DNA from 2 places in the Nocardioides sp. Leaf307 genome. Region 2 is predicted to be linked to the other one. Evidence: predicted binding sites of a transcription regulator. Region 2 holds the regulator's gene; the other holds the start of a gene.
What was found. The regulator LexA, encoded in region 2, represses DNA repair genes until DNA is damaged. The targets are predictions, from matches to a motif close to TCGAACANNTGTTCGA.
Positions count from the first base shown of each region.

Region 1: ruvC (crossover junction endodeoxyribonuclease RuvC) is a predicted target of LexA. The motif match lies at 9,848-9,863, and genes of this name have one in related genera.

Region 1 covers NZ_LMNY01000002.1:95,767-111,272, reverse strand. The annotation lists gene pgsA (phosphatidylinositol phosphate synthase) at 1-330, shown strand, start outside; gene pdxS (pyridoxal 5'-phosphate synthase lyase subunit PdxS) at 383-1,297, shown strand; gene ASF50_RS09820 (hypothetical protein) at 1,397-2,257, opposite strand; gene ASF50_RS09815 (alternate-type signal peptide domain-containing protein) at 2,507-3,040, shown strand; gene ASF50_RS09810 (signal peptidase I) at 3,045-3,647, shown strand; gene ASF50_RS09805 (SipW-dependent-type signal peptide-containing protein) at 3,640-4,248, shown strand; gene ASF50_RS09800 (hypothetical protein) at 4,245-4,691, shown strand; gene ASF50_RS09795 (alternate-type signal peptide domain-containing protein) at 4,853-5,446, shown strand; gene ASF50_RS09790 (signal peptidase I) at 5,446-6,039, shown strand; gene ASF50_RS09785 (hypothetical protein) at 6,145-6,771, shown strand; gene ASF50_RS09780 (TasA family protein) at 6,836-7,405, shown strand; gene ASF50_RS09775 (hypothetical protein) at 7,402-8,247, shown strand; gene pdxT (pyridoxal 5'-phosphate synthase glutaminase subunit PdxT) at 8,309-8,908, shown strand; gene ASF50_RS09765 (YebC/PmpR family DNA-binding transcriptional regulator) at 8,990-9,757, shown strand; gene ruvC (crossover junction endodeoxyribonuclease RuvC) at 9,910-10,545, shown strand; gene ruvA (Holliday junction branch migration protein RuvA) at 10,542-11,138, shown strand; gene ruvB (Holliday junction branch migration DNA helicase RuvB) at 11,188-12,204, shown strand; gene yajC (preprotein translocase subunit YajC) at 12,409-12,738, shown strand; gene secD (protein translocase subunit SecD) at 12,740-14,611, shown strand; gene secF (protein translocase subunit SecF) at 14,611-15,506, shown strand, end outside.
Region 2 covers NZ_LMNY01000002.1:1,139,215-1,154,720, reverse strand. The annotation lists gene ASF50_RS14680 (alpha/beta hydrolase) at 1-540, shown strand, start outside; gene ASF50_RS14675 (nucleoside/nucleotide kinase family protein) at 559-1,266, opposite strand; gene hflX (GTPase HflX) at 1,370-2,926, shown strand; gene ASF50_RS14665 (SGNH/GDSL hydrolase family protein) at 2,980-3,708, shown strand; gene ASF50_RS14660 (alpha/beta fold hydrolase) at 3,683-4,582, opposite strand; gene ASF50_RS14655 (ATP-dependent DNA helicase) at 4,691-6,733, shown strand; gene ASF50_RS14650 (alkaline phosphatase family protein) at 6,738-8,063, opposite strand; gene ASF50_RS14645 (alkaline phosphatase D family protein) at 8,063-9,838, opposite strand; gene ASF50_RS14640 (MXAN_6640 family putative metalloprotease) at 9,922-11,619, opposite strand; gene lexA (transcriptional repressor LexA) at 11,754-12,530, opposite strand; gene ASF50_RS19310 (LysM peptidoglycan-binding domain-containing protein) at 12,902-13,231, shown strand; gene ASF50_RS14625 (hypothetical protein) at 13,369-13,737, opposite strand; gene ASF50_RS14620 (mismatch-specific DNA-glycosylase) at 13,855-14,358, shown strand; gene ASF50_RS14615 (alcohol dehydrogenase catalytic domain-containing protein) at 14,363-15,382, opposite strand.

The sequences.
Region 1 (15,506 bases), 1.0 Mb from region 2:
GACGGCGCCATCTTCATCGGGCTCTCGCTCTACTTCGCGGGCCCGGGCGACAGCACGCTCTACCTCGTGCTGTGCCTGGTCTGCCTCCTCATGGGGGCGGTGACCTCCTACGCCCGCGCCAAGGCCGAGGGCCTCGGCTTCACCGCGAAGGTCGGCATCGCCGAGCGCGCCGACCGTCTCGTGGCCATCCTGGTGATGACCGGGCTGAGCGCGATCTTCGACGCCCCGATCCTGCTGCACGTCGTGCTGTGGGCCCTCGCCGTGGCCAGCACGGTCACCGTGGTGCAGCGGATCTGGGTCGTGCGCCAGCAGGCACTCGCCGAGGTGTGAGGACCCTCTCGTCGAATGGGTCGGGCAGGTAAACGGCCGTAGAATTCGTCCCATGGCTGACACCGCTGGCACCCCGTCCGAGACCACCGGCACCGGCACCACCCGCGTCAAGCGCGGCATGGCCGACATGCTCAAGGGCGGCGTGATCATGGACGTCGTCACCGCCGAGCAGGCCAAGATCGCCGAGGACGCCGGCGCCGTGGCCGTCATGGCCCTCGAGCGGGTGCCCGCCGACATCCGCGCCCAGGGCGGCGTGAGCCGGATGAGCGACCCCGACATGATCGACTCGATCATCGAGACCGTCTCGATCCCCGTCATGGCCAAGGCCCGCATCGGCCACTTCGCCGAGGCGCAGGTGCTGCAGAGCCTCGGGGTCGACTACATCGACGAGTCCGAGGTGCTGACCCCGGCCGACTACGCCAACCACATCGACAAGTGGCAGTTCACCGCCCCCTTCGTCTGCGGCGCCACCAACCTGGGCGAGGCCCTGCGCCGCATCGCCGAGGGCGCGGCCATGATCCGCTCCAAGGGCGAGGCCGGCACGGGCGACGTCTCCAACGCCGTCATGCACATGCGCACCATCGGTGGCGAGATCCGCCGGCTCTCCTCGCTGCTGCCCGACGAGCTCTACGTCGCCGCCAAGGAGCTCCAGGCGCCCTACGACCTGGTCAAGGAGGTCGCCGAGCGCGGCTCGCTGCCCGTGGTGCTCTTCACCGCCGGCGGCATCGCCACCCCGGCCGACGCCGCGATGATGATGCAGCTCGGCGCCGAGGGCGTCTTCGTCGGCTCGGGCATCTTCAAGTCCGGCAACCCCCAGCAGCGCGCCGAGGCCATCGTCAAGGCCACGACCTTCTACGACGACCCCGACGTGGTCGCCAAGGTCTCGCGCGGCCTGGGCGAGGCGATGGTCGGCCTCAACGTCGACGAGATCCCGCAGCCGCACCGCCTGGCCGAGCGCGGCTGGTGACGTCCGGGCCCGCCGCGCCCTGACGGGCCGGCGGGTCGTGCGGCCCGGCGTCGGCTGGGCCGACGCCGCCGGCTCGGCCGCCGCCGGTCACCGCAGGGCTCAGCGCAGCTCGGGGCAGGGCAGCCGCGCCCGGTCACGGGCCGTGAGGGCGTCGTAGTCGCCGACCAGGTCGAGCACCCGGCCCGTGGTGTCGAGGTAGGCGCGGAAGTCGTAGGGCGCGGCCGCCCAGTAGAGCTGCGGCTCGCCGCCGTCGGCGACGGTGTAGCGGCCCGACGGCTCGCCCATGAGGTCCACCACGACGCCCGACGGCGACCCGGCCTCGAGGTCGCACCACGCCGCGACCCACCGCGCGGTGACGGCGTCGTCGACGGCCCCGCCGCCCCGGGCCACGGTGGCGAGCACCCGCCACCGCGCGTCGTCGTAGGTCATCGTCACCGTCTGGTCGCGGCCGGGCAGGTCGACCGCCAGCACGGTCCGCTCCGCGGTGGCCGAGGTGACCTCGAGACCGGCGACGTCGGTCGCGAGGGTCTCGGTCGGCTCGTCCCACAGCACGCCGACGAAGCCGGTGCAGGGGTCGCCGAGGCCGGCACGACCCAGCAGGATCGCCCTGCTGCGCAGTTCGATCGTCAGCTCGGGCGCCTGCCGCGCGCAGGCCCCGGCGGCGTCGCGCGCCGCGAGCGCCCCCAGCCACGCCAGGTACGCCGACTCCGCGGCCGTGCCGCCGCCGGGCGCACCGGGGCCCGCCGTCGCGTCGCCGGCGTCGGACCCGGCGTCGGACCCGGCGTCGGACCCGGCGTCGGACCCGGCGGTGTATGCGTCGGTGTCTTCGGGGGCGGTGGCGACCGACGGGTCCGCCGGGAGGGAGGCGGCCCGGCGCGGAGCGCCGGGGTCGGTGCAGGCGCCGAGCCCGAGGACGGGGGCGAGGAGCAGCGCCGCGACGACGACGCTGGCCCGGGTCATGGTGTCAGCCTGCCACGCGGCGTACGCCCCCGGCGGCGCACGGACGGGCGGGCCCGTCCGGGCCATGCCACGACCCGCACCGCGCACCGACGGGCGGGCCCGTCCGGGCCATGCCCGGCCCCGACCGGGTGGACCGGGTGGACGGACGGGTCATCGACGCGCGGAAGCCTCCGACGGGCGCCGCGCCGACCGATGGGCACGGGGAGCCGGCTGCCGCCAGGGCGCTGCCGGAGCCAGGAGGGCGTCGACGTGCGCACCATCGTCAAGGGATCACTCGCCGCGGGCGCAGGCGTCGTGCTGCTGCTCGGGGGCGCCGGCACGCTCGCGGTGTGGACCGATGCCGAGGACCTCCCCGGCACCGGCTCCACCAGCGGCTACCTCGACCTCACCGACCCGGTCTGCGACCCGTGGGAGCTCGACGGGGGCGCTGCGTTCACGACCCAGCTGATCGTGCCCGGCGACGAGCTCAGCCACCGCTGCACCTTCACCCTCGACGCCGCGGGTGAGCACCTGTCGGCGACCTTCGAGACCTCCGACCCCGTCGTGACCGAGACCAACGCGCTGGTCGACGACCTCGTGGTCTCCACCGCCTACACCGTCGGCGGCGTCCCCGTCGACCCGGAGGCCGGCGGGGTGGCGGTGCAGGACGGTGACGTCGTCACCGCGGTGGTGACGGTGTCCTTCCCGCTGGGGTCCGACAACGCCAGCAACGTGCCGACCGCCGGGCTGCAGGCGACGCTCGAGGACATCACGGTCACCGCGACCCAGGACCACTCCGGCTGAGGCCGTGCGCGTCCTGACGTGGGTCCGTCGCGTCGCCCGGGTCGCGGCCTGGGCGGCGACGCTGCTCGCGCTCGCAGCGCTGACCGTGGGGCTGGTCGTGCCGCGTCTCGCAGGCGGCTCGGCCTACACCGTGCTCACCGGCTCGATGCGGCCCGGGCTGCCGCCGGGCACCCTGGTCGTGGTGCGGCCGGCCGAGACCGGCGCGCTGCGCACCGGCGACGTCGTCACCTACCAGCTGCGCAGCGACGAGCCCGCCGTCGTCACCCACCGCATCGTGGCCGTCGGGGTCGACGGGGCGGGCGAGCTGCGCTTCACCACCCGGGGCGACGCCAACGACGTCGCCGACCCCGTCGCCGTGCGGCCCGAGCAGGTGCGCGGACGGCTCTGGTACGCCGTGCCGCACCTCGGCCACGTCGGGCGGCTGCTCAGCGGGGAGCAGCGGCGGCTGGCCGGCCTCGTCCTGGCCGGCCTGCTGCTGTCCTACGCCGCCTCGGCGTACGCCCGGGCGGTGCGGGAGCACCGCGCCGCGTCGTCGCGGCGCACCCCCGTCGCACCGGGGCGGCACCGGGCCCCGGTCGAGCACCCCCGCGAGCGCGCCGATGCCTAGCCACCGCGCGACCCCCGCCCGCGGCGGGGTGCCCCGACCGCTGCGGTCGCTGCGGGTGCGGGCGGCGCTCGGTCTCGCGGTCGTGGCCTGCGTCGCGACCACCGGCACGTGGGCGGCGTGGACCGACGAGGTGCCGGTCAGCGGCGCCACCGTCACCGCGGGGAGCATCGACCTGACCGTCGACGGCAGCAACGCCGTGACCGGCTACACCTCGCTGTCGGTGGGGGCGATGGTGCCCGGGGGCAGCGTCGCGGCGGTGCTCACCGTGCGCAACGCGGGCACCGCTCCGCTGCGCTGGACCGCCACGTCGACCGCGACCAACGGCGACGGCAAGGGCCTGGCCGCGACGCTGGTGGTCAAGGTCACCGGCGACACCACGGTCACCGGCAGCGCCCCGACCACCACCTGCGCCGGCACCGCCCTGGCCGGCGCGGGCTCCGCGCTCAACGGGGCGCTGGTCGGGACCGGTCGCACCCTGGCCCCCGCCACTACGGAGAAGGTGTGCGTGCAGCTCACCCTGCCCGGCAACGCGGCCAGCGGCCTGCAGGGCGCCACGACGGCGGTGACCCTCACCTTCACGGCCTCCTCGGACCTGTCGTGACCCCGCGGCACCGGGACGACCCACGCCCGCCCGGCCGGGCCCGCGCCGCGGCGCACGCCACGCTGGCGGCGCTCGCGCTCGCCGCCGGCCTGCAGCCGGCGCCGGCGCGGGCCGCCCCCTGGACCGACACCGTCGGCGTCGGCGGCACCATCCTGAGCGCAGGCACCGTGCCGGCGCCGGCCACGTTCACCTGCACCGGTCTGGGCCTCGGCAGCGTGCGGTTCACCTGGTCCCCGGTGGCGGGCGCGACGAGCTACACGGTGTCCTACGACGGCGGAGCCGGATCGGTCACCACGACCGGCACCTCGGTGGACCTCGTGGGTCTGCTCAGCGGGGGCACGGCCTGGGTGCGGGCCCACGTCGCCTACCCGTCGGTGACCTGGTCCTCGGTGCCCTCGACCACCCGCACCTACACCTTCGTCGTCGTGAGTCTCTGCGGCTGACCCGCGCCACCGCACCCGAGTCCCGTCCTGGCCCGCACGGAAGCCGGTGAGTAGTCCGTCCGGGCCGGTGCGGCGCCGGTCGGGCAGAACCCCTGACCCGTCATGACCATCTCCGTCGGAGGGCCATGACCCCGGCGCGACGGGCCCGTTGAGGAGGTGTCTTGCCCGCCACCCACCGACCGGAGCCCCTCATGAACAAGACCACCAAGGGTGCCCTCGCGGCGTCCACCGCCGCCGTGCTGCTGCTCGGGGGCGCCGGCTCGCTGGCCTACTGGACCGACAGCGACACCGTCCAGCCCGGGTCCTTCGCCAGCGGCGAGATCAAGCTGACCGACGGCGCGTGCGCGACCAGCTGGACCTACGCGAGCGGCAACGCCAAGGCGGGGACCGTGGTCACCGCCATCGTCCCCGGCGACAGGATCACGAAGACCTGCACCTTCACGGTGCTCGCCAAGGGCGACAACCTGTCGGCGACGCCGACCCTGCCGGCGTCGATCCCCGTCCGCAAGACGTCGTCCGACCCGGGCACGTCCACCCTCGACGCCACCGCGGCGGCGACCTACACCACCACCAGCGGGTTCACCGGGGGCAAGCTGACCCGCTCGAACGACAACGACACGCTGAGCGCGGCCATCACGGTCTCCTTCCCGTACGGCGACGCGACCACCAAGAACGCCAACGACACCCAGAACCTCATCGCCGCGGTCGACGCGCTCACGGTGTCCCTGGTGCAGGACAACCCCAACCCGGCCTGATGAGCAGCCGCAGCCGCAGCCGCAGCCGCAGCCGCAGCCGTAGCCGCGGCACAGCGCGGGGCTGGGCGGGGCAGGTCGCCGCCTGGACCGTGCTGCTCGCGGTCGCGGCGGTCGTCGCGGCCGGGGTCGTCGTGCCACGGGTGGTCGGGGCGACGCCCTACACGGTGCTCACCGGGTCGATGGCCCCGACCTACCCGCCGGGGACCCTCGTCGTGGTGAGGCCCGTCGACGCCGCCGACGTCGGCCCGGGCACGCCGGTGACCTTCCAGCTGGAGTCCGGACGGCCCGAGGTCGTGACCCACCGCGTCGTCGGCGTGGCCTACGACCTGACCGGCCGGCGGCTGCTCACCACCCAGGGCGACGCCAACCCGGTGCCCGACGCCGAGCCCGTCGAGGCCGCGCAGCTGCGCGGCGAGGTCTGGTACGCCGTGCCGCACCTCGGCCGTGTCAACGCGCTGCTCACCGGCCACCAGCGCCAGGTCGCGGTGTGGGTCGTCGGCGGTGGGCTGCTGGCCTACGCCGGCGCCATGTTCGCCGGAGCCGCCCGCGAGCGGGGTCGCCGCCCGCGCCCGACCCACCTGCGCACCGCCTGACCTCCACCGCTTGACCTGCACCGCACACCGCGATCGTCCGCGGATGCGCCGCCGCCCGCCCGTCCGTTCGACCGCCCGCCCGACCGACCCAGGAGAGGAGCCACCGTGTCGCACGCCCGTCGCCTCCGCACGGTGCTCGTCGCCGCCGTCCTGGTCGCGCTGCCGGTGAGCACCGTCGCGATGCGCCCGGCAGCCGGGCCGCCCGGGGCGGGTGCGAGCCGGGCCGAGGAGTCGGCGCTGCGCGACACCGACGTGTCGTCGTACCTCGCCGTGTCGCGCGACCGCGCCTTCGTCTCGGCCTGGGACGGCCCCGTGTGGGGCCGCGGGGTCCGCTGGGTGCCGGGGGAGCGGCGCGCGGGGGACTTCTGGGTGCGCAACGACGGTCCGGTGCCGGCCGACCTGACCCTCACGGTCGCCTCGCGCGGCGCGAGGCCGCTGCTCGCGGCCGACCGGTTCAGCGTGCGGGTGGCGGGTCGTGCCCGTCGCGGCGCTCCCAGCCGCGACCTCACGCGGAGCCTCGCCCGGGTGGAGGGGTCGCTGCGGCGCACCGCCCCGGTCGTGCTCGCCTACCACCTGCGCCCGGGCCGGCTGGTGCACGTGCGGGTCGTCGCCGCCCTGGCCTACACGGCCGGCAACCGCACCCAGGGCCGGGGATCGCGCGTGTCCCTCGAGCTCCGCCTGACCCAGGACGTCAACGGCTTCCGTGACGACACGGTGGTGCTCCGTGGCTGAGCACCGCCGGACCCGGCGGCCGTCCCGGCCCGCGCGCCCCCGACCCACGGGGCGCCGTCGGGCGGTGGCGCCGCGGCACGGTCGGGCCACCAAGGGCTGGGCGGCGCTGGCGCTGGCAGGGGGACTGGTCCTGGGCGCCGGCAGCAACGGCACCTTCGCCTTCTGGAGCGACACCGACACCGTGGCCAGCGGCTCCTTCACCACCGGGCGCCTCGACCTCACCGTCGACGGCGCCCAGGGCAACCCCACCGCCCACACCGTCACCAACCTCGCGCTCGCCACGATGGTGCCGGGGGAGAGCGTCGCCGCGACGCTCACCGTGCGCAACGCCGGCGACGCGCCCTTCACCTTCCGCGCCAGCGCCACCAAGGCTGGCGACCTGGCCACGCCGCTGGTGGTCGAGGTGGTCGCCGGGTCGACGCAGACCGGGGACGACGCGACCTACCCCCGCACCGAGGGGTGCTCCGGCGGCACGCCGCTGTCGCCCACCACGGCGACCCGGCTCGACGTCGCCGCCTCCACCACGCTCTGCGTCAAGGTGACCCTGCCCTTCGAGACCGCCGACACCTTCCAGTCGAAGACCGCGCCGAGCACGGTCTCCCTCGCGCTCGCCGCCAGCCAGGTCGCCCCGTGAGCCGCCTCGCCGCTGTCGTGCTCGCGCTCCTGCTGGGGCTGGGCGTCGGCGCGGCCCTCGGGGCGTCGCCCCGCGCGACGCTGGCCGCCTTCTCCGACTCCGCCGCCGCGAGCAGCGGGGAGCTCACCAGTGGGGCGATCGCCAAGCCGACCTCGCCGGTGGGCAGCCGCTCGCTGGCGGGCGCGGTGACCCTGAGCTGGGCGGCCACACCGGCGGGCACCGGCACGGCCGGCACCTACCGGGTGCTGCGCTGGAGCGCGCCCACGGGCGGCACCAGCGTGCAGGCCTGCGCCACCACGGCCCCCACCACGACCTGCTCCGACGCGGGCGCGCCGCTGCTCGCCACCACGTACTACTCCCTCGTCGCCACCGTCGGCGCCGCCTGGAGCAAGGAGTCCGACCGGGTCGCGGTGCCGGTGGCCGGCTCCTCCGACACCGTCGCCCCCGCGCTCGCCGTGGGCTTCCCGACCACCGGCACGTCCTCCTCGTCCAGCTCGTTCTCGACCAAGGTCGCCGCCGGCTGCCCGGCGGGCGGGGTGGCCTGCGGCTCCACGTCGGACAACGTCGCCACCACCGAGGTCACCTACCGCCTGGAGCGGCGCAGCGGCACGGGCCCGGGTGCGAGCACGGTGTGCTGGAACGGGTCGGCGTGGGCTTCGGCCACCTGCCTGCTCGGCCAGCAGCCGGCCACGCTGGTCGGCGGCACGGCCTGGCGGGTGCCGGGCTCGCCCGAGTCCGCCTATCCCAACACCTTCGGGGCGGCGGCCTTCACCCTCACCGTCCGTGCCGTCGACGCCGCCGGCAACGCCACCACCGCGACCAGCACCTTCTCCACCACCTGACCCGCCCCGCGCGGTCCCACCTGCCCGCGCGGGGCTCCGGGCCCGGCCCTACGATCGCCCGGTGCCGTCACCCCGCATCGGAGTCCTCGCCCTCCAGGGCGACGTGGTCGACCACGTCCGCGCGCTGCGTGCGCTGGGGGCCGAGGCGACCGGCGTACGCCGCGCGGCGGAGCTGGCCGCCGTCGACGCACTGGTCGTGCCGGGCGGCGAGTCGACCACGATGATCCGCCTGGCGAGGGTCTTCGACCTGCTCGGACCGCTGCGCGAGCGGATCGCCGAGGGCCTGCCGGTGCTCGGCACCTGCGCGGGGATGATCATGCTGGCCGACCGCGTCGAGGACGCCGCGCCCGGGCAGGAGACCCTCGGCGGGCTGCATGTCACGGTGCGCCGCAACGCCTTCGGGCGCCAGGTCGACTCCTTCGAGGGCCCGCTCGACGTGGCCGGCCTCGACTCCCCGGTGCACGCCGTCTTCATCCGGGCGCCCTGGGTGGAGGCCGTCGACGACGACGTCGAGGTGCTCGCGCGTGTGGCGCACGGTCCGGCCGTGGGTAGGATCGTCGCGGTCCGGCAGGGCCCGCTCATGGCCACCTCGTTCCACCCCGAGGTCGGCGAGGACACCCGCATCCACGGGTTGTTCCTCGACCTGGTCCGGGAGCGTTGACCGGCCGGCGCAGCACTTCGACAAGCACGACCGCCCCGGTGCGCCGGGAGCAGGGCGTGGACGGACGGGAAGAGGGAACGCATGTCGGGGCACTCCAAGTGGGCGACCACCAAGCACAAGAAGGCCGCGATCGACGCCAAGCGCGGCAAGATGTTCGCCAAGCTGATCAAGAACATCGAGGTCGCGGCCCGCATGGGCGGCGGTGACCCCACCGGCAACCCGACGCTCTACGACGCCATCCAGAAGGCCAAGAAGTCCTCGGTGCCCAACGACAACATCGACCGCGCGGTCAAGCGCGGCTCCGGTGCGGAGACCGGCGGCGCCGACTACCAGACGATCATGTACGAGGGCTACGGCCCCTCCGGCGTCGCGATGCTCATCGAGTGCCTCACCGACAACAAGAACCGCGCCGCCATGGAGGTCCGCACCGCCATGACCCGCAACGGCGGCTCGCTGGCCGACCCGGGCTCGGTGTCCTTCCTCTTCCACCGCAAGGGCGTCGTCGTGGTGCCCGCGCAGCAGGAGGGGAAGACCGTCTCCGAGGACGACGTGCTCGAGGCGACCCTCGAGGCCGGCGCCGACGCCGTCAACGACCTGGGGGAGGCCTTCGAGGTCGTCTCCGAGCCCACCGACCTGGTGGCGGTGCGCACCGCGCTGCAGAGCGCCGGCATCGACTACGACTCCGCCGACGCCTCCTTCGTGCCCGACATGCAGGTCGCGCTCGACAAGGACGCCGCGGCCAAGATGTTCCGCCTCGTCGACGTCCTGGAGGACCTCGACGACGTGCAGAACCTCTACGCCAACTTCGACGTGGCCGACGACGTCATGGCCCAGCTCGAGGACGCCTGACCCGAGGCCGGGCCCGACCTCGTTCCCCCTGGCCGCGCCCGGCCCGCGTGTCGCCGCGGCGCAGGTCGGTCGTGGTGGGTAGCGTTGCCTGCGAACACATGTTCGACACGACGCCGGCCCACCGAGGCCCGGTGCGAGGACCAGGAGGCGCGATGCGGGTGCTCGGGATCGACCCCGGCCTGACCCGCTGCGGCCTCGGGGTGGTGGAGGGGTCGGTGGGCCGCCCGCTGACCCTCGTCGACGTCAACGTGGTGCGGACCTCCCCGCACCTGCCGGTCGCGGAGCGCCTGGTCACCATCGAGAAGGGCGTGGACGCCTGGCTCGACGAGTTCTCACCCGACGCCGTCGCGGTGGAGCGGGTCTTCGCCCGCTCCGACGTGAGCACGGTGATGGGCACGGCGCAGGCCAGCGGGATCGCCATGGTGTGCGCGGCGCGACGCGGGCTGCCGATCGCGCTGCACACCCCTAGCGAGGTCAAGGCCGCGGTCTCGGGCAACGGTCGCGCCGACAAGCAGCAGGTCGGGGCGATGGTGACCCGGATCCTGCGCCTCGACGCGCCGCCGAAGCCGGCCGACGCGGCCGACGCCCTGGCCCTGGCCATCACCCACATCTGGCGCGGCGGGGCCCAGCAGCGCCTCGACGCCGCCGTCGGGGCCAGCGGCGCGCGCGCCCACCGGCAGGCGCAGGTCGACGCCCAGGTCAGGGCCCAGCGGGCCGTCCAGCAGCAGGCGCGCAGGCGCGCGTTGGAGCAGGCCGCCGAGGTCGCGGCCGGGAGGAGCAGCAGGTGATCGCGTTCGTGCACGGCCAGGTGGCCACGGTGGGCCTGTCCAGCGCCGTCCTCGAGGTGGGCGGCGTGGGGCTCGAGCTGCTCTGCACCCCCGGCACCCTGGCGTCGCTGCGCGTGGGGCAGCCGGCGACCCTGCCCACCAGCATGGTGGTGCGCGAGGACTCCCTGACGCTCTTCGGCTTCCTCGACGACGACGAGAAGGCCTGCTTCGAACTCGTGCAGACCGCCTCCGGCGTCGGTCCCAAGCTGGCCCAGGCGGTGCTGGCCGTGCTCGCGCCCGACGACCTGCGCCGCGCAGTCTCGGCCGAGGACGTCAAGACCCTCACGCGCGTGCCCGGCATCGGGCAGAAGGGCGCGCAGCGGATCATCCTGGAGCTCAAGGACCGCCTCGGCGCGCCCGTCGGCGGTCGCTCGGCGCCGGCCGCCGCCTCGGCCGAGCCGTGGCGTGAGCAGGTGGCGACCGGTCTGGTCGGTCTGGGCTGGTCGGCGAAGGACGCCGAGAAGGCCGTCGACGCCGTGGCCCCCGAGGCGGGGCCGGTGCCCGACGTCGCGGCGCTCCTGCGCGCCGCGCTGCGCTCGCTGAGCAGGGCCTGACGTGCGCGAGGAGGACCTCGCGGCCGCCGAGGACGCCTACTTCGGGTCCCTGACCGCCGCCGAGGCCGAGGGCGACGAGCGTGCGGTCGAGGCCGCGCTGCGACCGCGCAGCCTCGACGAGGTCGTCGGGCAGGCCCGGGTGCGCGACCAGCTGGGCCTGGTGCTGGAGGCGGCGCGGATGCGCGGGCGCTCGCCCGACCACGTGCTGCTGTCGGGCCCGCCGGGTCTCGGCAAGACCACGCTGGCCATGATCATCGCCCACGAGATGACCGCACCGCTGCGCCTGACCAGCGGCCCGGCCATCACCCACGCCGGCGACCTGGCCGCGATCCTGTCGGGGATGAACGAGGGCGAGGTCCTCTTCGTCGACGAGATCCATCGGATGTCGCGCCCGGCGGAGGAGATGCTCTACATGGCGATGGAGGACTTCCGCGTCGACGTCGTCATCGGCAAGGGGCCCGGCGCCACCGCCATCCCGCTCGAGATCCCGCCCTTCACCCTCGTCGGCGCGACCACCCGTGCCGGGCTGCTGCCCGGCCCGCTGCGTGACCGCTTCGGCTTCACCGCCCACCTCGAGTACTACGAGCCCCACGAGCTCGACCGCATCGTGCACCGCTCGGCGGGCCTGCTCGGGGTCGAGCTGCGCCCCGACGGCTCCAGCGAGATCGCCTCGCGCTCGCGCGGCACCCCGCGCATCGCCAACCGCCTGCTGCGCCGGGTGCGCGACTTCGCGCAGGTCCGCGCCGACGGCGTCGTCACCCTCGACGTGGCGCGCGCGGCGCTCGACCTCTACGAGGTCGACGAGCTCGGCCTCGACCGGCTCGACCGGGCCGTGCTCGACGCGCTGTGCCGCCGCTTCGGCGGCGGCCCCGTGGGGGTCTCCACCCTCGCCGTGGCCGTGGGGGAGGAGCGCGAGACCGTCGAGGAGGTCGCCGAGCCCTTCCTGGTGCGCAACGGCTTCCTGGCCCGGACCCCCCGCGGGCGCATCGCCACCCGCGCGGCCTGGCACCACCTCGGCCTGGCCGCACCCGCCGCGGTGGCCGACACGGCGCTCTTCGACGACTGAGCGGTCGCGCGCCGCGTGGCCACGCCACCGCCGCGCGCCGGGCCCGCACGACCTGGTCCGAGAGGGTGTGGCGGTGCGCGCCCCGCCGGGCACGGTGGTGCACGACGTGGCCTGGGCCACGGCTACACTTTGCCGTCGGTCGCCCCCGGGACTCCTCCGGGGTCCCGCGGCCCTGCACCCACTCCCTGCTCGAGAGGTCTTGTCGTGTCGACGCTCGTCAACCTGCTGCCGATCATCCTGATCGCGCTGGTGTTCTGGCTGCTGATCATCCGGCCGCAGACCCGGCGCCAGAAGGAGCTCGTGCGCATGCAGGGCTCCCTCACCGTCGGCGACCGGGTGATGCTGACCTCGGGCGTCTTCGGCGAGGTCCGCGAGATCACCGACGAGCACGTCGGGGTCGAGATCGCCGACGGCGTCGTGATCCGCGTGGTGCGCGGGGCGATCGGCTCGATCATCCCCGCCCACGACCCGCTCGAGGACCCGACCGACGGGCCGGCCCTCGGCGAGGGCCGCGCCGAGACCGAGGAGCGCTGACGTGGCGCGCCCCTCGACCCGTCCGGGCCGCACCCTGGTGGTGTTCTTCCTCGGCGTGGCGATCCTCTACGGGCTCACCGCGCTGGCCGGCACCTGGAAGCCGGCCCTGGGCCTGGACCTCCAGGGCGGCACCCGCATCGTCCTGATCCCCGACGGCGACCCCTCGCAGGAGAACCTGGAGGAGGCCCGCCAGATCATCGACGACCGCGTCAACGGCTCCGGCGTCTCCGAGGGCGAGGTCACGACCTCGAGCGGCAACATCACCGTCGAGATCCCCGGCGAGGACCAGAGCGACCTCGAGGAGACCGTGCAGCGCACGGCCCAGCTCCGCTTCCGTCTCGTCGCGTGCTCCCCGCTGCTCGGCACCTCCTGCGGCGCGGCCGGCCAGGTGAGCACCGACCCCGGCACGCAGGTGCCCGGCGCCACCACCCCCGGTGGCCAGCAGGGTGGCCAGCAGGGCGGCACCCAGAACGGTCAGCAGAACGGCCAGCAGCAGGGCGGCCAGCAGGACGGCGCCGGTCAGAGCGGCAACAACCGCCCCGCTCCCGGCTTCGCCCAGCGCGACCTGCTCACCTCCGGCACGGCCTCGCCCAGCCCCAACGGCCAGCCCAGCGACCAGCCCAGCGGCCAGCCCAGCGGCCAGGCCGGCGACGGTGCGAGCACCAGCCCCTCGGCCCAGCCCTCCGGCAGCGCCTCGCCCTCGGGCAGCGCCGGCCCGGGCGCCGCCGCCGGCGGCCAGGCCGCGATCGACAGCTGCCTGGCGGCAGCCGCCGACGACGAGACCCTTGCCGACCCGCTGGCCTGGATCAACAGCCCCACCCCAGCGTGCGCCGAGGCGTTCACGGCGTACCAGTGCCCCGCCGAGGGCACCGGCCAGGCCATGCCCGACGACCCGGCCACGCCGCTCATCACCTGCGACGACGAGGGCATCCCCTACCTGCTGTCGAGCTCGATCATCGAGGGCACCGACCTCACCGACGCCGCCGCGGGCATCCCGCAGGGCCAGGTCGGCTGGGCGGTCACCCTGTCGTTCAACGGCGAGGGCACCGACACCTTCGGCGAGGTCTCCCAGGCCCTGGCCGGCCAGGAGCGTCCCTTCGCCATCGTGCTCGACGGCGGCGTGATCTCCGCGCCCACCATCGACACCCCCATCCTCAACGGCGAGGCCCAGATCACCGGCGACTTCGGCGAGGAGGAGGCCGACAGCCTGGCCACGAGCCTGAAGTACGGCTCGCTGCCGATCGCCTTCGGCGACACCTCGGTCGAGACGATCGGCCCCTCGCTCGCGGGCAGCCAGCTCAGCGCGGGCATCTACGCCGGCGCGGCCGGCCTGCTCCTGGTGATGCTCTACTGCCTGGTCTACTACCGCGGCCTGGGCCTGGTGGTCGTCGGCTCGCTCGCCGTCGCGGCGGCCATCACCTACGCCATGGTCCTGCTCCTGGGCGCCGGCGCGGGCTTCACGCTGACCCTGCCCGGCATCGCCGGTCTCATCATCGCGGTCGGTGTCACCGCCGACTCCTTCATCATCTTCTTCGAGCGCATCCGCGACGAGATGCGGGAGGGCAAGTCGATGCGGGTCGCGGTCGAGTCGGGCTGGCAGCGCGCCCGGGTCACCCGGCTGGCCGCCAACGTGGTCTCGCTGCTCTCCGCGGCGGTCCTCTACATCTTCGCGACCGGCGTCGTGAAGGGCTTCGGCTTCGCGCTGGGCCTCTCGACGCTGATCGACCTCGCGGTGCTGTTCTGGTTCACCAAGCCGATGGTGTCCTACCTCGCGCGCTACTCGTTCTTCAACGGCGGCGGTCGGCTCTCCGGCCTCAGCCCCGAGACCCTGGGCATGGACCGGGTCCCGGCCACGGCAGGAGGCAAGGCCTGATGGGCACGTTCTCACGGCTCGGCAACGACCTCTACGGCGGTCGGAAGTCGATCGACTTCGTCAACAAGCGCGGCCCCTGGTACCTCGTCTCGGTGCTGCTCGTGGCCGCGGCGATCGCCATCGTGCTGCTCAAGGGCCTCAACTTCGGCGTGGAGTTCACCGGCGGCACGCAGTTCGACGTCGACGTCGCTGCGAGCTCCGCGACCCAGGACACCGCCGACGAGCTGCGCCAGGAGATCGCCGACTCCGGGATCGAGGCCGCGGGCACGCCCACGGTCACGACCTCGAGCCGCGACGCGCTCATCGTGCAGACCGAGAACCTCTCCAACGCCGACAACGACGCGATCCTGCAGATCATCGACGACGTCACCGGCGCGTCCGGTGACGCGATCTCCCAGACCGAGATCGGCCCGAGCTGGGGCCAGCAGGTCGCCCAGCGCGCCGTGCTCGGCGTAGTCATCTTCCTCATCCTCGTGGTGCTCTTCATCTGGGCCTACTTCCGCGAGTGGAAGATGTCGGTGGCCGCGCTCGTCGCGCTCTTCCACGACATCGCCATCACGATCGGCATCTACGCCCTCTCCGGCTTCCCCGTGACACCGTCGGCTGTCACGGGTCTGCTGGCGATCCTCGGGTTCTCGCTCTACGACACCGTCGTCGTCTTCGACAAGGTCCGCGAGAACACGACGTCGGCCGAGCTGCGCCGCACCCGCTACACCTACGCCGAGGCCGCCAACCTGGCGGTCAACCAGACGCTGGTCCGGTCGATCAACACCGCGATCGTCGCGCTCATCCCGATCGGCGCGATCCTCTACGTCAGCACCGTGCAGCTGGGCGCGAGCTCCCTGCAGGACCTGGCGCTCTCGCAGTTCGTCGGCATGGCGGTCGGTGTCTACTC
Region 2 (15,506 bases):
ACCGCGCGGCGGGTGGCCCGCGCGGGCGGCCGACGCCTGGCCGTCGTACGTCTGCTCAACAGCCACCGGGGCTGGGCCGCCGACCACACCCCGCTCGACGACCTGCGCTGGGCGATGGCCCGGCTGCGCGAGCAGTACGGCGACCTGCCGGTCGGCCTGATCGGTCACTCCCTCGGCGGGCGCGCCGCCCTCCTCGGCGGCGCGCAGGACGGCGTGGTGAGCGTGGTGGCCCTCAACCCGTGGGTCTACCCGACCGACGGGGTGCCGCTGCCGGGGCGCCGCGTGCTGGTGGTGCACGGCCAGCAGGACCGCATCGCCCAGCCCTCGCACGCCGAGGCCGTCGCCCGTCGCATCGCCGCCTCCACCGAGGTGGGCTTCATCCGGGTGCCGGAGGGCAAGCACGCGATGCTGCGCCACGGCGGGGACTTCGACGGCTACGCCGCGCAGTTCAGCGTCGCCTCGCTGCTCGGCGCCGACGCCGTGCGCCTCGACCCGCCCGTCGCCCAGGTCCTCGCCGGCGAGGAGTGGGTCACCGCCTGACCGGCCCGGTGCGGCCGCTCAGCCGAGCCGCAGGTCGCTGAGGTCCAGCACGAGGTCGGCGCGGGACGCGGCGGCCTCCACGAGCCGGGCGTTGGGCCCGTCGACCCGCTCGACCCACGCCCGCGCCTCGGCGGGCGACTTGCCGAACTCCTCGTGACGCGCCACCAGGCGCGCGAGCCGCAGCGGCTCCGCGACGCGCAGGTGCCACACCGCGTCGAGCTGGTCGTGCACCCGGGCCCAGGCCCCGTCGAGCAGCAGGTAGTTGCCCTCCACGACCACGAGGTCGACGCCGCCGGGCACCGGCAGCGCGCCGGCCAGCGGCTGCTCCAGGCCGCGCTCGAAGGCCGGTGCCATCACCAGCGACTCCCGGCCGCGCACCCGGGTCAGCAGCCCCGCGCAGCCCTCGGGGTCGAAGGTCTCCGGTGCGCCCTTGCGCGCGAGGAGCCCGCGGCGCCGCAGCTCGACGTCGGCGAGGTGGAAGCCGTCCATCGGCACGACCGCCGCGCCCGAGCGCGCCGCCAGCAGCGCGGCGAAGGTCGACTTGCCGGCCCCGGGCGCGCCGGTGAGGCCGAGCATCCGCGCCCCGCGCTCGCGCAGGCCCGTCAGCAGCGCGTCGAGGGCGGTGTCGAGGGCGGGTCCGTGGGAGGGCAGCCGGGTGACGCCGGGAGCGCCCGGGGCGTCGGGGCGGCTCGTGGCGCCGGGGCCGGCAGCGATCGGGTGGGGCACCCGTCGATGATCGCGCAGCGCGGGCGCCGGTGGGCGGATCCGGCGCGGCCGGGGGAGTAAACCCGCTCGCGGTGTTGTTCCCCCACACCTACCCTGGAGGCATATGACCCACGCACACGACCTCACCCTCGACACCGACCTCGAGCCCGACCTCGACTCCGGGCTCGACTCCGGGCTCGACTCCGCGCTGGCCGAGACGGCCGACTGGGAGGACCCCGACGTCGAGTCGGGCTACGCCGCCGACGGGCCCGACCCGGAGGACGACCCCACCACGGGCGCCATGGACCTCGCCGAGCGCCACCAGCTGCGCCGCGTGGCCAGCCTGCGCACCGAGCTCGAGGACATCACCGAGGTCGAGTACCGCCAGCTGCGTCTCGAGCGCGTCGTGCTGGTCGGGGTGTGGACCGAGGGCACCACCCAGGACGCCGAGAACTCCATGGCCGAGCTGGCGCTGCTGGCCGAGACCGCGGGCTCGGAGGTCCTCGACGCGATCTACCAGCGCCGCCAGTCGCCCGACCCGGCGACCTACGTCGGTCGCGGCAAGGTGGAGGGCCTCAAGGAGATCGTCGCGGCCACCGGCGCCGACACCGTCATCTGCGACGGTGAGCTGGCCCCCAGCCAGCTGAGGAACCTCGAGGACCGGCTCAAGGTCAAGGTCGTCGACCGCACCGCGCTGATCCTCGACATCTTCGCCCAGCACGCGAAGTCCAAGGAGGGCCAGGCCCAGACCGAGCTGGCCCAGCTCAACTACATGAAGCAGCGCCTGCGCGGCTGGGGTGGCAACCTCTCGCGCCAGGCCGGTGGCCGGGTCGCCGCCGGCGCCGGCATCGGTGGTCGCGGTCCGGGTGAGACCAAGATCGAGACCGACCGCCGCCGCATCAATACCAAGATCGCCAAGCTGCGCCGCGAGCTCAAGGAGATGAAGGGCACCCGCGACACCAAGCGGGCCGACCGCAAGCGCCACCAGATCCCCGCGGTCGCGATCGCCGGCTACACCAACGCCGGCAAGTCCTCCCTGCTCAACCGGCTCACCAGCGCCGGCGTGCTCGTCGAGGACTCGCTCTTCGCGACGCTCGACCCGACCACGCGCCGCACCACGACCTCCGACGGTCGCGTCTACACGATGAGCGACACCGTCGGCTTCGTGCGCCACCTGCCCCACCAGCTGGTCGAGTCCTTCCGCTCCACGCTGGAGGAGGTGGCCGACGCCGACCTGCTGCTCCACGTCGTCGACGGCTCCCACCCCGACCCCGAGGGCCAGCTGGCCGCCGTGCGGGAGGTGCTGGCCGAGATCGACGCCGGCGACGTGCCCGAGCTGGTGGTCATCAACAAGGCCGACGCGGCCGACCCCATGGTCATCGCCCGGCTGCGGGCCCGTGAGCCCCACTCCGTGGTCGTCTCCGCCCGCACCGGCGAGGGCATCGCCGAGGCCCTGGCCGTGATCGAGGCCGAGCTGCCCCACCCGGAGGTCGCCTTCGAGGCGCTGCTGCCCTACGACCGGGGCGACCTGGTCAACCGGCTGCACCAGGAGGGCGAGATCGACAGCATCGAGCACACCGCCGACGGGTCCCTCGTGCGCGGCCGCGCGACCGAGGCGCTGGCCGGCGAGCTCGCGCCCTACCTCCTCGACGCGGGCGTCGGCACCGCCACGATCGGGTAACGACCGGTCCCGATGTGCTGCGCGGCCCCCGGGTCGTGCCGCACCCTGGTCGCGTGGGGATCCTCGGGACGCGCCGTCGGCGCCTGCTCGCCGGCGTGGCCGGGCTCGGCGCCGTCGTGGCGACCCTGCCGCTGTGGCTGGGGGCCGGCGCGACCGGTGAGGGCGCCTCGCGCTGCGAGACCTTCGCCGCGCAGTCGGCCGCCCGCGCCGCGGCCGTCTCCGGCAGCGGCGCGCCGGTGCTCGTCGTGGGTGACTCCTACTCCGCCGGCCTCGGCCTCGACGACCTCACCACGTCGTGGCCCGCCCGGCTGCCCGGCGAGGTGCACGTGGCGGGCTTCTCCGGCTCCGGCTTCAGCCCCGGTGCCTCCTCCTGCGGCGCCCGGGTCGCCTACGACCGCCGCGCCCCCGAGGCGCTGGCCCGCCTCGCCGCCGACGACCCCGCCGGCGCCGACGACGCCGTCGTGGTGCTCGAGGGCGGCCTCAACGACGTCGACCAGCCCTCGGGCGAGATCGCGGCCGGCTTCGAGCGGCTGCTGGCCGGTCTCGAGGGCCACCGCGTGGTCGTGGTCGGCCCGCCGCTCGCGCCCGAGCGCGCCGCCGCGGTGCCCCGCGTCGACGCGCTGCTGGGCGAGCTGGCCCGCGCACACGGAGCGGCGTACGTCGCCACCTCGGGGCTCGACCTGACCTACCTGCCCGACCGGCTGCACCTCACGCCCGAGGGCCACCGGGTCTTCGGCGACCACGTCGCCGCGGCACTCAGCGCAGGCCCGCCAGCCCGGTGAGGTCGGCCAGCACCTCGTCGAGACGCGCCACCAGCGACAGGTGGCCCTCGTCCTCGAAGAGGTGCGCCCGCGCGCCGGGCACGTGCTCGGCCAGCCACGCGCCGTGGGAGTAGGGGACCATCGCGTCCTCGCGGCCCTGCCAGACCGCCACCGGCACGGTGATCGAGGCCAGGTCGAAGCCCCACGGCGCGACGCAGGCCAGGCCGTCGTCGCGCACCCCGACCACGCCCTGGGCGCCGGCGCGGCGGAAGGTCTCGGCCAGCCACTCGGCGTAGGTGTCGTCGAGGGCCGCCTGGTCGACGGGGGTGAGCAGACCGCCCATGGCCTCGGTGAGGTCGGCGGGGGAGGCCTGGAGCACCGGCAGGAACTCGCGCTCGAGGTAGGCGGCGTAGGCCTCGGGCCCCGCGGCGGCCGCGGTGTACTCCGCGACGTTCTCCGGGGCCATGCCCGCCGACCAGTCGAGCCCTGCGCCGTCGTGCGGCGCCACCCCGGCCAGGGTGGCCGCGGCCCGGCAGCGCCCGGGCAGCAGCGCCGCGGTGGCCAGGGCGCGCGGCCCGCCGCCCGACCAGCCGAGGGTCACCAGCTCGTCGACGCCGAGGTGCTCGAGCAGCTCGACGGCGTCGGCGACGTCGTCGGCCATGCGCGGCGGGCCCTGCTCGGGGCGCCGGGGGCTCGAGCCGCCGTAGCCGGCGCGGGAGAAGGTGATCAGGCGCAGCCCCGCCCGTCGCGCGGCCTCGTCGACGGGGGCGTAGGCGACGGCCGCGCTGGGGGAGCCGGAGTGGTAGAGCCAGGGGAAGCCGTCGGGGTCGCCGCCGGTGAGGTGCTCCAGGGTGCGGCCGTCGGCCAGCGTCAGGGTGTCCGTGAGGGTGTCCACCTCGGCAGCCTAGGTGGTGCGGCACCGGTCCGACCCCGTCCCGACGGGGGTTCTCCACCGCTGCCGCTCGGGGCGCGTCGGGCTGTCGGCGAGCGCGGTTAGGGTTCTCTGGTGCCGCAGACCCCCGCCCCCAGCCAGACCGCCCCCGCGGCGCCCGCCGCGAGCCCCGGCGACGCCCGCGCGGTCACCCGGGTGCTCTCGGCGGCCGTGGCCGCGCTCGGCGGGCAGGAGCGGGCGGGCCAGGTGCAGATGGCCGAGGCCGTCTCGCGCGCGCTGGAGTCGGAGGAGCACCTGCTCGTCCAGGCCGGCACCGGCACGGGCAAGTCGCTGGGCTACCTCGTGCCCTCCCTGGTCCACGACGGCCGGGTGGTCGTCGCCACCGCCACCCTGGCCCTCCAGCACCAGCTCGTGGAGCGCGACCTGCCCCGCCTGGTCGAGGCGGTCAAGGACCAGCCCGGCGTCGACACCTCCTACGCCGTGCTCAAGGGCCGCTCCAACTACGCCTGCCTCCACCGCATCCGCGAGGGGGTGCCCGACGACCAGGGCGCGCTGGTGCAGATGCCCGAGGGCTCGATGGGCCAGAAGGTCCTCGAGCTGCGGGCCTGGGCCGAGGAGGAGGCCGAGCGGGGCGGGTCGGGGGAGCGCGACGCCGCGCCGCGCCACACCGACCGCGAGTGGCGCCAGGTCAGCGTGGGCCACCGTGACTGCCTGGGCGCCAGCAAGTGCCCCTTCGGCCAGGAGTGCTTCGTCGAGCTCGCGCGCGAGAAGGCCCAGCGCTCCCACCTCATCGTCACCAACCACTCGCTGCTGGCCATCGACGCCATCGAGGGCGTGCCGATGATCCCCGACTACGACGCGGTGGTCATCGACGAGGCCCACGAGCTCACCGCCCGGGTCACCCAGGCCGCCACCGACGAGCTGGCCGTCGGCGACGTCGAGCGCGCCGCGCGCCGCTCCCAGCGCTGGGTCGACGGCAGCGAGGCCGACGACCTCGCCGACGCCGCCGGCGCGCTGCGCGACGCCATGGACGCCGCCACCCCGGGGCGCTTCGAGCAGCTGCCGCAGCAGCTCGGCGACGCCCTCGAGCTGGTGCGCGACGCCGCGCGCACCTGCCTGTCGGCCTACCCCCGCGAGCAGAAGGAGGCCGGCGAGGGCGGCGACGCCGGGCGCGCGCAGGCCCGCGGCTCGGTGCAGGAGGTCTTCACCACCGCCGAGCGGATGGCGGGTCTCTCCGAGCACGACGTGCTCTGGCTCAACGAGGGCGGCCAGGCCGGGGCCTCGCGCATCCCCCCGCGGCTCCACGTCGCGCCGCTGCAGGTGTGGGGCCCGATGCGCGACAAGCTGCTCTCGGAGAAGACAGTGGTCTTCACCAGCGCCACCCTCATGCTCGGCGGCGACTTCGCCAACGTCGCGACCGGCGTGGGCCTCAAGCCCTCCGAGCGCGTCGACGTCGGCAGCGACGTCACCGGCTCGGGGGCGCTGCCCTGGCGCGGGATCGACGTCGGCAGCCCCTTCGACTACGGCCAGCAGGCGATCCTCTACGTCGCCCGCCACCTGCCGCCCCCGGGGCGCGACGGGCTCGCTAAGGCCCAGCTCGACGAGATCGTCGACCTCGTCGACGCCGCCGACGGCCGCACCCTCGGGCTCTTCTCCAGCCGCCGGGCCGCCGAGGCCGCGGCCGAGGCGGTGCGCGAGCGGCTGCCGCACCTGACCACGCTGGCGCAGGGCGACGCTCAGCTGCCCGAGCTGGCCAAGCAGTTCGTCTCCGACCCCCACACCTGCCTCTTCGGCACGCTCACGCTGTGGCAGGGCCTCGACGTGCCCGGCGAGACCTGCCAGCTCGTGCTCATCGACCGGATCCCCTTCCCGCGGCCCGACGACCCGCTGATGAGCGCGCGGCAGCGCGCCGCCGACAAGGCCGGCGGCAACGGCTTCATGCAGGTCGCCGCCACCCACGCCGCCCTGCTCATGGCCCAGGGCGCCGGCCGGCTGATCCGCACCACCAGCGACCGCGGCGTCGTGGCCGTGCTCGACCCCCGGCTGGCCACCGCCCGCTACGGCGGCTTCCTCAAGGCCAGCCTGCCGCCGATGTGGACCACGACCGACCCGGCCGTGGTCCGCAAGGCCCTCGCGCGCCTCGCCGCCGGCTGAGGGCTCAGACCCGGGCGCGACCCTCGTAGAGCGCCGCGCCCGACGGCAGCCCGAAGAACGACGCCACGGTGGGGGCCACGTCGAGGGTGCGGGCGTGGGCCGAGGACGTCTTCCCCCGCGGCACCCGCGGGTGGCCGCCGGCGAGGAAGAACGGGATGGCCCGGGTGGCCGGGTGCCCGTGGTTGCCGGGGATCGGGTTCGAGGTCAGCGGGTCGGGGTCGCTGAAGCGCCACCCCGCCCGGCAGAAGACCACGACGTCGCCGGCCTCGGGGCCCAGGCGCAGCCACTCGGCGCGGCGGTCCCACGCCTTCAGCACGCCCTCGGCTTCCTCCGCGATCGCGCGGATGCGGCGTACGGCCTCGGCGCGCTGGCTCGACGGGCCGGTCCAGTAGACGAGGTCGGCGCCGCCGTTGTCGGCGATGACGACCTTGCCGGCGAGGAAGGGGTCGGCCTCGAGCGGGGCCTGCAGCGAGACGACCTGGGTGGGCAGCGACCAGTCCATCGAGTGGTCGGCGAGCACGACGAGCATCGAGTGCTCCCAGCGCCCCGAGCTCTTGAGCTCCTCGACGAACCGACCGACCAGGGCGTCGGTGGCCGCCAGTGCGGTGCGGCGCGCGAGCTGGAGGGTCGTGCCGGTGAGGTCGGAGTGGCCGAAGCGGTCGATGTCGCCGAGGTTGACGAAGACCAGGTGCGGGTCGACCTCGTCCACCATCGCCAGCGTGGCCTGCATGGTGAAGACGTCGGGGGCGTAGCCGGCCACCGGGATGATCGGCATCGGCTCCCAGCGGTGGGTGGCGCGCTCGCCGAAGACGCCGTAGAGGTACTCCTTCGACAGCACCGTGCCCGTGCGCAGGCCGCGGCGGTTGAGCCGCTCGATCACCGTCGCCACCTTGATGTCGCCGGCGCGGTCCATGTCGCGGATCGCGCCGAGCTCGCGGTCGAGGATCGCGTTGGCCGGCACGCCGGTGCGGTCGGGGCGCTGGCCGGTCATCATCATCACGTGGTTGGGGATGGTCTCCATGACCGGCATGGAGGAGGCGCGCGGGAAGCGCAGTCCGCCGCCGCGCAGGGCGTGGAGGTTCGGGGTCAGGCCGCTGTCGATCTCCTCGGGCCGGCAGCCGTCGACGACGATCACGTAGGCCCGCCTGCGGGTGTCGGCCCCGCCGGCGGCCCGGGCGGCCTGCGTGCCGGCGAGGGTGGAGAAGAGCAGTCCGGCGGCGCCGGCCGTGATCGCCGTCCGCCGACCGGTGCGCAGCTCGCCGAGGCCGCGGGCGAAGGGGCGCTCCTCGCGGCTGTCGTGGTGGCCAGCGTGGGGGGTGGGCGTGCACATCAGGCGTCACCCCCGACGGGGGCGTCGACCTGCTCGATCCGGCTGGTGCCGGCGGCGGTGGCGAAGGAGACCGACCACGTGATCGCGGTGTCGCGGTCGTCGCGGGCCCCGATGACGTACCAGTCCATCTGGGCGCGGGCGGGGGTGACGTCGAGGACCGAGAAGCCGTGGTCGTCGAAGTCGAGGTACTTGATGTGGCGGTTGTTGGCCAGGATGACCTGCTCGACCAGGGTGGAGGTGGTGTCCGGCGGGGTGCCGGTGATGTCCTTGAGGTTGTTGGAGGTCACCGAGGTGCACACGAACTCCACGCCCAGGGAGTCGCCGACCACCGGGTAGGTGGAGGTGTCGAGCGGCAGCTCGCAGGCCCAGGCGGAGTGGATGTCGCCGGTGAGGAACACGGTGTCCTTCACCTGGTGGTCGTCGAGGTGGGTCAGCACCTCACGGCGGTCGGCGGTGTAGCCGTCCCACTGGTCGACGTTGTAGGGCGCACCGTCGCCGGGCAGCAGCCCCGTCACGTCGTTGACCGGCTGGACCAGCGCGTCGGGCAGGTCGGCGAAGGTGACCGGCGCGATCATCACGGGGTTGCCCACCACCTTCCACTGCGGCCGGTGGTCGCGGCTGAGGGAGTCCTTGAGCCAGGCCATCTGGCGCGCGCCCGTGATCGTGCGGTCGGGGTCGCTCACGGCCGGGTCGACCGCCGGCGTGGCCACCTGCTGGTCCCGGTAGGTGCGCAGGTCGAGCATGCTGATCTCCAGCAGCGTGCCGAAGCGCAGCCGCCGGAAGAGCCGGGCGCCGTCGCCCAGCGCGGCCGTGCCGTCCATGCGCACGGGCATCCACTCGTCGTAGGCGCGGTGCGCGCGGGCCCGCCGGCGCCGGTAGTCGCCCTCACCGCCCTCGCCGGTGCCGGGGGTGTGGTTCTCCGCCCCGCCCCGCCACTGGTCGTTGGTGACCTCGTGGTCGTCCCAGGTGACGATCCAGGCGTAGCGGGCGTGGGCGTCCTGGAGGTCGGGGTCCTGCTTGTACTGCGCGTGGCGCTGGCGGTAGTCGGCCAGCGAGACCATCTCGTGGTCGGGCACGTGGCGGCGCACGTCGAGGTTGTCGGCGCCCATGCCGTACTCGCCGGGACCGTACTCGTAGAGGTAGTCGCCGAGGTGGACGATCGCGTGCAGGTCCTCGCGCGCGGCGAGCCCGCGGTAGGCGGAGAAGAAGCCGGCCTGGAGGTTGGCGCACGACACCACGCCGAAGCGGAGGTGGTCGGGGGAGGCCTGGGGTGCGGGGGCGGTGCGGGTGCGACCGGTGCGACTGGCCTGGCCGTCGAGGCGGAAGCGGTAGTAGTACTCGGTCGACGGGCGCAGGCCGGTGGCGTCGACCTTGACGGTGTGGTCGCGGCTGGGCCCGGTGCGCACGCGGCCGCGGCGCACCACGCGGCGGAAGCGGGTGTCGGTGGCGACCTCCCAGACCACCTCGACGGAGGGTCCCCGGCCCGATCCGGGGGTGCTGCCCGGGGTCGGGGTGACCCGGGTCCACAGCACCACGGCGTCGGGCAGCGGGTCGCCGGAGGCCACCCCGTGGCGGAAGACGCGGGCGCGGCGTGCGCGGGGCGGGGCGGCCTCGGCTCCGGTCGAGCCGACGCGCAGGCCGAGGGTGCCGACGCCGACCGCACCCCCGGCCAGGACCGTACGCCGGCGCGGGGCCGGAGCGGTCGCGGTCGGGCCGGCCGGGCCGGTCGGGCCGGTGTCGCGGGAGGGCTGCGGGGCGGTGTCGCTCGTGGTCACGACGCGTTCAACGACGCGGCGGCGGCGCCGTGACGGCCTCGCCGCGACCCGCACCGATCGTTCACCTGCCGGGCGCGGTCCCGTCACCCGGCAGGGACGACCCGCCCGGTGAGGGTGGAGCGGAGGCCGTCGTCGACCGGGCGACCACCGCAGGGCCACGTGCTCGTCCCGCCGTTGCTGCAGTTGCGGTAGCGGGTGCTGGCGTTGACCAGCGTGACCTCGACGTAGGAGGTGCGGGCCGAGGAGAAGCCGACCCGGGTGGCGGCGTCACCGGCGCGGTCCAGCCGCAGGACCCGTGTGGAGGGCGTGCCGGAGGTGGGCACGACGGTGACGACCGCCGCGGAGCCCCGAGTCCGAGACGGCAGGTCGAGGGACAGTCGCAGCCGCCAGCCGCCCCCGAGGCCGGCACCCGGGGTGAAGCGCTGGCTGGCGCTGCTGAGGTGGTCGAGGTAGACCTGCTGGGCGCCCACGGAGCGCTTCGAGCCCGTCAGGGTCGTGCGCTTCCACAGGGGGGCGTTGGGGTAGGACTGCGCCCTGCCCTCGGCGTAGGCGCGGCCGGGGCGCAGGTTGGCGTCGGCGAAGCGGGCGAAGGACTCGCTCAGGGACACGTCGTGCTGGCGGCGCAGCACCTGCTCGACGGCCTGGGTGGAGTACTCGTCACGGTCGCCGGCGGCGGCGCCGGCGCGCTCCCAGATCTTGCGCACCAGCACGGGCAGTCCACCGACCGCGGCGGGGTGGCGCTCGGTGAGGTGGCGGAAGAAGATCCAGTCGCCGTAGACCGCGAGGTCCTCGTCGCGGTCCATCGACTGCCGCGGGTGGGAGAGCGGGCTGTCGGCGAGGTACTGCACGTTGTCGTTCACCGAGTCGAAGAGCTCGTCCTCGGCCCAGGTGGCGGTGGCCTCGATGAGCCAGCCGTCCTCGCCGGCGTCGTAGGCGTACTGGACGGCGTGGAAGTACTCGTGGGCCGCGGTCACCTGGAGGTTCTCGGTCGGCAGGTTCGTGGGGAACTGCCCGGTGCGGTAGTCGTTGTCGAGCACGCAGTAGGCGGGCACGGCGCGCGCGTCGTCGGGCACGTCGTCGTCGGAGGTGCAGTAGCCGTAGAAGCTCATGCTGCCGACGTCGCCGAGGTAGACGTCGGTGCGGGCGTCGCCGCCCTTGGCGCCGTCGGGCAGCGGCGTGCGGTAGCCCGCGCCGGCGTAGGTGTCGTGCACGTCCTGGAGGGTCGAGAGCGCGAAGTCGACGTAGTCCGGGACGCCGTTGCCCGCACCACCGGCGCCCCCGCTCGCGTCCTTGGCCGGCACGTTGTTGCCCGAGGCGCCGCCGACGACGTAGTGCACGCACAGGTCGTCGGTGCAGACGCGCTGCACGGTGTCGTCCTCGTAGTCGAGGTAGCCGTCGCCGCGCCTGTCGGTCGGACGGGCGAGGTAGGCCGCGGCCTCCGCGCGGTCGGCGGGGGAGAGGGCGTCCATGCTCAGCGCGAGGTCGCGCAGCGCCCCCGTGAGGTCGGCCTCGCCGGCCTGCGTGAGGGTCTGCTGGGCCTCCGCGGGGCTGGTCGCCGGGTCGACCAGCGTCTCGACCACTGCGAGGGCCGCGAGGGCGTGCTCGTCCGGCGTCTCGGTCCCGTCCACACCGGGCAGCCCAGGGAGCCCAGGGAGCCCGGGGACCTCGGGCAGGTCGACCTGGGGGGCGGCCACGGCCGTGCCGGGCAGGGCCGAGACCGTCAGGGTCGAGACGGACAGGGCGCCCGCGAGGAGCAGGGCGGACAGGGGACGAAGGCGCACGTCGGGCACTCCAGTGGGTCGAGGGTTCCGGCTCTCGCTCCAGGCTCTCACGGGTCGCCGACACGCACGCCGGCCCGTCCTCCGCGGGGAGGACGGGCCGGCCCCGGGGTGTCCCGGGTGGGTGCGGCGGCGGGCTAGACACTGCGCAGGACCGCGGTGACGACGCCCAGGATCGTGGCGTGGGTGCCGTCGATCGGGTCGTAGGCCTCGTTGTGCGGCAGCAGCCAGACCTGGCCGTTCTTGCGCTGCAGGGTCTTCACCGTCGCCTCGCCGTCGATGAGGGCGGCGACGATGGTGCCGTTGTCGGCGGTCTGCTCCTTGCGGATGACGACGTAGTCGCCGCTGCAGATCGCCGCGTCGATCATCGAGTCGCCCACGACCTCGAGCAGGAAGAGCTGCCCCTCGCCGACGAGCTGCTTGGGCAGGGGGAAGACGTCCTGCACCTGCTCCTCGGCCAGGATCGGGCCGCCGGCCGCGATCCGGCCGACGACCGGGACGTAGGTGGCGGCCGGCACGGAGTCGCCGACACCGGTCTCGTCGTAACCGCTCTCCTCGGCCGCCGAGATCGACCGGCGGGCGGCCATCACCTCGGGCAGGAAGACCTCCAGCGCCCGGGGCCGGTTGGGGTCGCGCTTGAGGAAGCCCTTCTCCTCGAGCACCTTGAGCTGGTGGGCGACGCTCGAGGTGCTGGTGAGGCCGACCGCGTTGCCGATCTCGCGCATGCTCGGCGGGTAGCCGCGCTTCTCGATCGCGTCGCGGATGGTGGCCAGCACCCGCAGCTGCCGCGGGGTGAGGCCGGTGGCGTCGGGTGCACCGTCGGGCAGCTCGGTCACCGTGCCGTCCGCCGTGCCGTCGGTCGGGCCCTCCGTGGGACCGCCCCCGGTCCGCCCCCGGGTGTCCTTGGTCGCCATCGTCTGCCTCTCCGCTGGTCGGTGCCACCGATCGGTGTCGCTGGTCGCCCGGTCGGGCGATGTGCTCACCATGCCAGGAGGCCCCGAGGGTTTCAAACACCTGTTCGAACGGCGTGTCGGACCGTTCGCGACGCCCGAGGCCCGCGGGTCCGGGCCTCCGTGCCGGACGGGCGGTCGAACAGATGTTCGTCCGACCCCCTTGTGCTGTTCGAACGCGTGATCTAACGTCGTACACATGTTCGATCGAACGTGTGGTCGATCCGGTGCTCGACGGCGGTCCTCCAGGACTGTCGGTGGTCACCACTAGACATCACCTCGTCCACCTCGAGCTCCACCCCACGGCTGACCGCCCCCTTCCCCAGGAGGTCCCCATGAGCACCACGATCCAGCACCCCGCCGCATCCCGTGTCGCCACGCACCACGTGCGGCTGACCCGGCGTGGGCGACTCGTGGTGTTCACGCTCTCGCTCCTGGCCATCCTCGCCGTCGGCGTGTGGTTGGCCGCCGGGTCGGTGGCCACCTCGCAGGCGCAGCCCACCGAGGTGATCGTGGTCGGCACTGGCGAGACGCTGTGGGACATCGCGGCCGACGTCGCCGACGACGGTGACGTGCGCTCAACCATCGCCGAGATCCAGCAGCTCAACGACCTCGACGGCGGCATGGTCGCCGCAGGCCAGCGTCTGCGCATCCCGCTGGCGTGACCTCGGGCGCCGTCGTCGGCGCCCCCATCGACATCACCGGTCGCCTCGACCCCGGCCGGTGAGCAGCGGGGAAAGTGCAGGAGGGCGGGCCCCACCGGGCCCGCCCTCCTCTGCCGTCCAGGGGTGCTGCCGGCCGGTCAGCGCGCGGCGCGGCGTCCGCCGGGTGGGCGGGGCGCGGCCGGCTCGAGGTCCTCGCCGCCGCTGCCGTCCGGGGCGGCACCGGTCGGTGCGGTGGTGATGCCGAGCTCGCGGAGCAGGCGTGCCACCAGCAAGAGGCCCACGAAGAGGCACGCCACCGCTCCGACCGAGGCCAGGGCGAGGAACGCCCACGAGCCGGAGTCGCCGTCGCGGGCGGCGGTGCCGAAGTCGATCGCGGCGTAGACGAGGTAGCCCCAGGCCACGACGGCCGCCGTCACGGCCAGGGCCAGCGCCAGCAGGCGCGGGCGCAGCTGGCGGGGCGCCCGGGTGCCCTTGCGCGAGCCCGCTCGCTTGCCCGCTGTCGCCACGGGCTCATTCTGTCCGATCGGCAGGGACTTCGCAGCGCGACACCACCATCGCGTCGCGCCCGTCGACCCGAAGCCCGGACCCGGAGCCCTGACCCGGTGGCTGGCACGGTGGGGGGCATGGAGGTCCTCCCCGACATCGTGGCCACGGAGCCGGCGATCGTGTTCTGCGGCCTGGCCGGCGCCGACTCGACCCGCACCCGGGAGCACTACTACGACTCGCCCGGCAACTCCTTCTGGGAGTCGGTGCACCTGTCCGGTCTCTCGCCGCGTCGGTTGCGCCCTGAGGAGGACCGTGACGTGGCCACCCTCGGTCTCGGCCTGACCGACCTGGTCGGCCACTGGGACCCGCGGTGGGTCGAGGTCGACGAGCTCGTCGCCAAGGTGGAGCGCTGGCGGCCCGACTGGCTGGCCTTCACCAGCAAGGGTGTCGCCCACGAGGCCGCGCGTGCGCTGAGTCGACGCGCGCACCCCCGTCTCGGCGCCCACGACTGGTACGTCGGGACCGCGCAGGTCTTCGTGCTGCCCGGGACGAGCGGGGCCAACCATCGTCGTGACTACGACGGTCGGCCCACGCGCGTCGCGTGGTGGCGCGAGCTGGCCCAGCTGGCCGGTCGCGCCTGAATCGTCAGCCGACGGTGAGCACCATCCGGAAGCGGGCGTCGCCGGCCATCATCCGGGCGTAGGCCTCGTTCGCCTGCTCCAGCGGCATGGTCTCGATCTGCGCCTCGACGCCGGTGAGGGCGCTGAAGTTCAGGGTGTCCTCGCTGTCGGCCGCGGTGCCCGAGGCGTGACCGGCCACGGAGCCGTTGATCGGGATGAGGGCGGCGGCCGGCACGGGGATCGGCTGCTCGGCCGCACCGACCACGACCAGCTCGCCGTCGACGCCCAGGCCGGGGATGGTCGAGGCGACGGCGTCGCCGTTGGTGACGGTGGAGAGCACGACGCGGGCGCCGCCGAGCTTGGCCAGCTCCTCGCCGGGGTCGGTGGCGGTGGAGTCGATGTAGGTGTGCGCGCCCAGGCCCAGGGCGAGGTCGGCCTTCTCGGTGCCGCGGGCGATTGCGGCGACGCGGAAGCCCATCTTGGCGGCGTACTGCACGCCGAGGTGGCCCAGGCCGCCGACGCCGAGCACGGCGACCAGGTCGCCGGGGCGTGCGCCCGTGCGGCGCAGGCCGTTGTAGGTCGTGACGCCCGCGCACATCAGGGGGGCGGCGAGCTCGGGGGCGAGCTCCTCGGGCATGGCGGCCATGGCCGCGGCGGGCACCAGCACGTAGTCGGCGTAGCCGCCGTCGCGCTGGACACCGGGGATCTGGGTGTTCTCGCAGGCGATCAGTGCGCCCATCCGGCAGGGGCGGCACCAGCCGCAGGCTCCGCCGTACCAGCCGACGCCGACGCGCTGGCCCTCGCTCCAGCCCTGCACGCCCTCGCCCAGGCTGTGCACGGAGCCGGCGACCTCGTGGCCGGGCACCACGGGGAAGCTGACGCCGGGGTAGACGCCCTCGCGGGCGAACATGTCGCTGTGGCAGACGCCGCAGGCTGCGACCTTCACCACGGCCTCGCCGGGTCCCGGGGTCGGCACCGGGCGCTCCTCGAGGGTGAACTCCTGGCTCTTGGCCTTGACCACCATGGCTCGCATCGTCTCGCTCATGGCACGGACGCTAGGCCGAGCGGGGCACCGACCGGCTCACCCCATGCGGCAGGACGGGGAGCCCCGTCGAGCCCGTGGAGCCGCGACACGCCCGGACCGCGGTCGGTACGGACCACCGTGCGGT